3 regions of the Klebsiella electrica genome follow, and region 1 is predicted to be linked to each of the others. Evidence: predicted binding sites of a transcription regulator. Region 1 holds the regulator's gene; each other region holds the start of a gene.

Region 1 (2,193 bases):
AATGCAGATTGATATGGGTAAACAGGCGCGGCGCCTCTTCCCGACGTTCAGACGTCAGCTTGACTTCACAGTTAGTCACGTTGTGGCGACCTTTCTGCAAAATAGACACGACATCAATAGCGCTGCATCCGCCCGCCGCCATCAGCACCATCTCCATCGGGCTTGGCGCTTTATCTCCGGAGTTGCCGTCCATCAGAATCTGGTGACCTGACGCCGACTCTCCGATGAAGGTTAACCCTTCCACCCATTTCACACGAGCTTGCATAAAATTTAACTCCAAGGTTGCAATTTTCCTGACAGATTACGCGTACATAACAATTCTCGCAACGGAAGGCGACCTGCATCATGCTGAAGCGAGACACCAGGAGACATACGGCAAAAGCTATGCTAAAACAGTCGGGATGCTACAGTATTACATTGATGTACTGCATGTATGCAGAGGAGTTCACATTACAGGCTGAAGAAAAATCACCAGCCCGTTTCCCAGGCATAGGGAAACAATACGATTGCATGCCCGGATGCCGTGTAGTGTCGGCACCCGGAGATAGCTTATAACAGAGGATAACCGCGCATGGTGCTTGGCAAACCGCAAACAGACCCTACCCTCGAATGGTTCTTGTCTCATTGCCACATTCATAAGTACCCATCTAAAAGCACGCTGATCCACCAGGGTGAAAAAGCAGAAACGTTGTACTACATCGTCAAAGGCTCTGTGGCTGTGCTCATCAAGGATGAAGAAGGTAAAGAGATGATCCTCTCTTACCTCAACCAGGGCGATTTCATCGGTGAATTAGGCTTGTTTGAAGAAGGCCAGGAGCGTAGCGCCTGGGTACGTGCGAAAACCGCATGTGAAGTGGCCGAAATCTCCTACAAAAAATTCCGTCAGCTCATTCAGGTTAACCCGGATATCCTGATGCGCTTGTCATCGCAGATGGCTCGCCGTCTGCAGGTGACCTCAGAAAAAGTGGGTAACCTTGCCTTCCTCGACGTCACCGGGCGCATCGCTCAGACGCTGCTGAACCTGGCAAAACAGCCGGATGCGATGACCCACCCTGATGGTATGCAAATTAAAATTACCCGCCAGGAAATCGGTCAGATCGTGGGTTGTTCCCGTGAAACCGTTGGCCGTATCCTGAAGATGCTGGAAGATCAGAATCTGATCTCCGCCCACGGTAAAACTATCGTCGTATACGGTACCCGTTAAGTCGATAAAAACGGCGTGTTGCGTCCGCAATACGCCGTTTTTGTTTCCCCTATGTGGCGCAGGCTGATTTACCACCCGGAAGTCAACTATGCACTGCGGCAAACGCTGGTGTTGTGCTTGCCGGTTGCAACAGGCCTCCTCCTCGGGCACTTACAGCAAGGTCTGTTGTTCTCGCTGGTACCCGCCTGCTGTAACGTCGCCGGTCTGGATACCCCGCACAAACGCTTTTTTAAGCGTCTGATTATTGGCGGTTCGTTATTTGCCGGCTGTAGTCTGGTTGTCCAGCTTCTTCTTCAGCAGGACATCCCGCTGCCCTTGATTCTCAGTGGCCTGACGCTGCTGCTCGGCGTAACGGCGGAGATCAGCTCTCTGCACGCCAGGCTACTGCCCGCTTCGCTCATTGCCGCTATCTTCACCCTGAGCCTCGCTGGCAATATGCCCGTCTGGGAGCCGCTGCTGATCTACGCCCTCGGGACGCTGTGGTACGGCCTGTTTAGCTGGTTCTGGTTTTGGCTATGGCGCGAGCAGCCGCTGCGTGAATCGCTGAGCCTGCTCTATCGGGAGCTGGCTAACTACTGCGAAGCCAAATACAGCCTGCTGACCCAGCACATCGATCCGGGCACTTCGCTGCCGCCGTTGCTCACGCGCCAGCAGAAGGTAGTGGACCTGATCACCCAATGCTACCAGCAGATGCATATGCTGGCGGCAAACCAGCGCAACGACCAAAAGCGCCTGCTGCGGGTGTTTCAGATGGCGCTGGATTTACAGGAACATATCTCCGTCAGCCTGCACCAACCGGAAGAAGTACAAAAACTGGTGGAGCGCAGCCATGCCGAAGCGGTGATCCGCTGGAACGCGCAAACCGTTGCCGCCCGCCTGCGGGTAGTGGCCGATGACATTCTCTACCACCGCTATCCGCAACGCTTTCATATGGATAAGCAAATCGGCGCGCTGGAGAAAATTGCCTGGCAGCATCCCGACAACCCGGT
Region 2 (2,193 bases), 740 kb from region 1:
TCGCTCGATATTAACGAACTGTAGGAGAGCGGATTAATCACCGCAATGTAGTGCCCGCGCTGCATATAGTTCATCGCAAAGCCGGGATAGAAAGGCGTGTCGCGATAGTAGTAGATAGCGATGTCCGGCTTTTTTGTATAATTCGCCGCAGGAATACGCCATGCGCTATCGGTGCGGACCGCAGTTGAGCAAAACAAACGCGTACCGTCGGCATAAATTAAATCATCGATATAAAGCAGGCTGCGAACAATAGACAACATATATTGCTGATGTCCGGGAGAGCATATTGTCCCTTTAAACTGCAAGGCTTTTTCGCGCGCGCAATCGGCCTCATCAACCACCATTTCCGTTTTCTGCAGCGCCAGCTGTGAAAATGCATGCAGCCGGTCGGAGGTTTCTGCTTTTGCTCTGATTTGCGCAAACCACAGCGCCAGCACAATGGGGAGCAGAACCACCAGCGTCATTCCCAGTATTCTCAACGCGTTACGCAGTGTGCGACGATTCATTTCCGTTTTTTATCCATGCGACATACCTTATCACGGTAAAAGATCACACTCGTTGTTATACAACAGAGACTATTTTCAGTAACCCGCCATTTGATGTAAAAACCCCATTATCAATAATGATGAATAATACTGATTGCGCAGGGAATCAAGAAACATTCTCCGCATTATAAGAAAGAGCCGTTCTCTGATTCGGTTTATCCGTACGATCTGTAAGAATAAGTAATCAAAGCCGCAGATAACGAGCACAAAAAAGAAATCACACGCCGGGAAGCCCCGGCTACCTGTTTGACGTCACGGCAAATGAACATTCCATTATTACCCACAATAAAGATATGGCATTAAAAACCGCTAAAAACGCACATTTTTGACTGGTGAATAAAACAGCAAATGTGATATAGTTCACACAACATAATGAAACAAGAACAATGTTTCATTATTCCCCTGATTGCCCGTAGATAGCCAGAGCGCCACGTCATCGTCAGTCTCACCAGGTTGTCAAAGGCACCCGATTTTCTTTGAGGATGAGGTTGATGGCTTCCATAACTACCAGTGTCATACTTTTGCGCTGGCCGCTGGTGAGCGCGGTTCTGATGTTTTTGGCCAGTTCGATGAACATTCAGCTACGTAAAAGTGAGTATGCCGGTTTAGCCGTTATTTGTAGCGGCCTCGGTCTGGTTGCGGCCTGCTGGTTCGCCACCGGCTTATTGGGGATCACGTTGCTGGATATCGCCAAAATCTGGGGCAATATCAAAGACGTCATGATCGAAGTCATGAGTCAGACGCCGACAGAATGGCCGATGGTCATGACCTGATACGCTAAAAGCTTCCCACGGGAGGCTTTTTTATTTACCGACAAATGCTACTCGCAATCCTTTGATATTTTAATAAATTTATCATTATAGATAATATATTTATTCCCAGGCTGGCGCAGCGCCGCCTGGTGAACCACCTCTCCAGGCCGTAGGTACCAGGCCTCGCCCTCTTCTTCCGTTGCATCACATCCCGGCTTGATCAGCAGTTTAAACCAGGTATTGCCGCTGTTGCTGACGCTTCCCGCCTGCCGATCGAAGGCCCATTTGAACTGCACCTGCCGCGGGCGTACCACCAGAATCGTGTCCATCACCACCACCGGATCAATACCGACAGACCCGCCGGCCGCAGTGCGGCCAATGCGGTTTCGGGTAGGAATTTCACGAAACGACACCCGGTAATAGCGCTCACGATTATCCTGCGGGCCATGATAATAGAATTTAAAATATTCCCCTTGCCCGGCCTGCAGGGTGAGCTGACGCGGGGCGAAGAGCAGCTCGCCATCAGCCGGACGAGAGCGGACCTCGTGACTCCCCGGTCGGTCTATTCCGACGACCGAAACCTGATAAAGCCGCGCGCTTGAGTTGTTATTCAGTACCCGTTTGGCGACAAAGCTCTCCTCTGCGCCCAGCGAAAAGGTTAAATTGCCGACGGAAATCGCCCTTCCCGCCGTTGGCAGACCCAGAAGCAGCAACCACGCGACGGCCCGGAGCAGGTTAATTAATATTGCGCCATGTCGCCTGAACATGAATCTCTCCTGAAGCGCTCACTTCACCAAACCAGCCATCGTCATCTACCGTTCTTAACGAAATATTGTCGTTCATCGGTATAGAAAATTTCACCGTCGTCTTGTTCATCACGCCAATATCGCCGGAGG
Region 3 (2,193 bases), 1.0 Mb from region 1:
TCCTTAAAGCTTTCATCTTTATAGAACAGCGTTTGGCCGTTGCTGCCGGTCGCTTTCAGCTCCTGGAACTGGCTCCAACTGGTATAAGCAAGGCTATAGTGCACGGCCCATTTTGGCGCCACGCGGTTATAACCGGACAGCTCCCACATTTCAGGCAGGTTCAGAGTCAAAGAACCATTGGTCGTTTGACCGTTGGTGCCCGCCGGAAGCCCGAAGTTACCGAGGATCTGGTTGTACGCGGAAGGTAAGCTGCTTTTGTAATTACCGTCAAAGTCGATTTTCACTTCGGAACGATAGGTGAAGCCATAGCGGTTATTCTTATCCAGTTCATAAAGAATACCGGCGTTCCAGCCAAAGCCCCACGCGTTACCGTTGAGGTGAGCAATTTGCGTATCGGCAGGAATTTTCGATACCGGGCCGGCCAACTGCGGCGGCAGTGCGCCAGAGCCCGCCACGATTTGCCCCAAATCGCCCGCAAAGCGTTCAATCTTCGCTTTCGCATATACCGCATCAAACCCTAAGCCAAAGCTCCAGTGGCTATCCAGACGATAGGCGCCGCTCAGGTTGAAGTTGGCGGTGGTCAGGTCTGTTTTTCCGCCCATGCTACCGGCGGCATAGTCATCGGCGTATTCGGTCGCCAGACCATAGTTAGAGGTGATAGACGCCCCCCAACCAAACCGATCGTTAATCGGCGAAACAAAGTGGAAGTTAGGCACCCACGCGGTTGGCGCAATGTTATCGGCGTTCAGGCTTTTGCCTGTCGGAGAGCGACCGGAAACATTGACGTTAGGGTCGACGAAGACTGCGCCCGCAGACATCGTCGGGCGATCGAACATCATGATCAATGCTGGGTTACGGCTGGCATTGCCCGCATCGTCAGCAATTGCACCTTCACCGGAATAGGCGCGGCCCAGACCTGATGAAGAGAATTCATTTAACTGGAAGCCTGCTGACCAGGCCTGTGTTGAAACAAGTGCTACAGCCACTGCGAGGGCAGATTGGGTAAAGCGGGTTTTCTGGCTCATGCCCATAACCTCATTGAGTTATTTTTATATAAACTATGTTACATGCCGTAACAGAAGCGCGAAGTGTAGGGTCTGCTTTACGACAGAGAAATCAGACCAGTGCGCTGAGTATAGGTCTGACCAGATAAGATGTTGCAAGTTTGTTTATAAGTTTTTTCATTTGTGATACGAAAAAAGCGATCCAGTTGGCAAAATTGCCCTCGTCCGCCTTATCTAAACAAGGCATTTTTTGTTTTGGATCATTTTTAAGTGTGATTTCGGTCACTCAGGACCGTTGTCGCCATTAACGACTGGAGGCCGGGGGACGCCGCGCGTAAAATAACCTCATTATTTGTCTGGCACCTTGAGTGCATATACAGAGGAAATCTACGATGAGTAAATGTAGTGCTGATGAAACCCCGGTTTGCTGCTGTATGGATGTTGGCACCATTATGGACAACACCGATTGCACCGCCTCTTACAGCCGGGTTTTCGCCCATCGCGCCGAAGCGGAACAAACTCTCGCCGCATTGACTGAGAGAGCACGCGGCGTGGAATCTGAACCGTGCAAAATTACCCCGACCTTTAGCGATGCTGCAGGCGGTGTACAGCTGGATATCGATTTTGTTTTCTGCTGCGAAGCCGAAACGCTCATTTTCCAGCTCGGTCTGCGTTAATTTCTCCTCAACGCCCCTCCCGCCAGGGGCGTTATCTTCTCCCTCCTGTGTTTTGGCTCTCACTTTTTCTCTTCGCCGATTGGCTTAATGTAAAAAATTAGTTAAAACTGGTATCAGGTCAGACCACTTGGTTTTATCGGTTAACAGGGGAAAGTCATGAGTCAGGTATTACCGCTTGTCACCCGTCAAGGCGATCGCATTGCCATTGTCAGCGGTTTACGTACGCCGTTTGCCCGTCAGGCCACGGCATTTCACGGTGTTCCCGCCGTTGATTTGGGGAAAATGGTGATCAGCGAAATGCTGGCTCGTAGCGATATTCCCCCGGAAATGATTGAACAGCTGGTATTTGGCCAGGTGGTGCAGATGCCGGAAGCGCCGAATATTGCGCGCGAAATTGTCCTTGGCACCGGCATGAGCGTACATACCGATGCCTACAGCGTAAGTCGGGCCTGCGCCACCAGTTTTCAGGCCGTCGCCAACGTCGCAGAGAGCCTGATGGCCGGAACGATCCG

The links. The regulator CRP, encoded in region 1, controls carbon source genes, mostly activating them, when cyclic AMP is high. The targets are predictions, from matches to a motif close to ATGTGANNNNNNTCACAT.
Region 2: Electrica_RS23555 (YjcB family protein) is a predicted target of CRP. The motif match lies at 894-911, and genes of this name have one in related genera.
Region 3: Electrica_RS06995 (YfcZ/YiiS family protein) is a predicted target of CRP. The motif match lies at 1,275-1,292, and genes of this name have one in related genera.

What each region holds. Positions count from the first base shown of each region.
Region 1 covers NZ_CP041247.1:400,413-402,605, reverse strand. The annotation lists gene Electrica_RS01805 (OsmC family protein) at 1-265, opposite strand, end outside; gene crp (cAMP-activated global transcriptional regulator CRP) at 572-1,204, shown strand; gene Electrica_RS01795 (YccS/YhfK family putative transporter) at 1,256-2,193, shown strand, end outside.
Region 2 covers NZ_CP041247.1:4,922,241-4,924,433, forward strand. The annotation lists gene Electrica_RS23550 (EAL domain-containing protein) at 1-506, opposite strand, end outside; gene Electrica_RS23555 (YjcB family protein) at 1,037-1,318, shown strand; gene Electrica_RS23560 (fimbria/pilus periplasmic chaperone) at 1,366-2,064, opposite strand; gene ecpD (fimbrial adhesin EcpD) at 2,033-2,193, opposite strand, start outside.
Region 3 covers NZ_CP041247.1:1,447,817-1,450,009, forward strand. The annotation lists gene fadL (long-chain fatty acid transporter FadL) at 1-1,025, opposite strand, end outside; gene Electrica_RS06995 (YfcZ/YiiS family protein) at 1,397-1,681, shown strand; gene fadI (acetyl-CoA C-acyltransferase FadI) at 1,838-2,193, shown strand, end outside.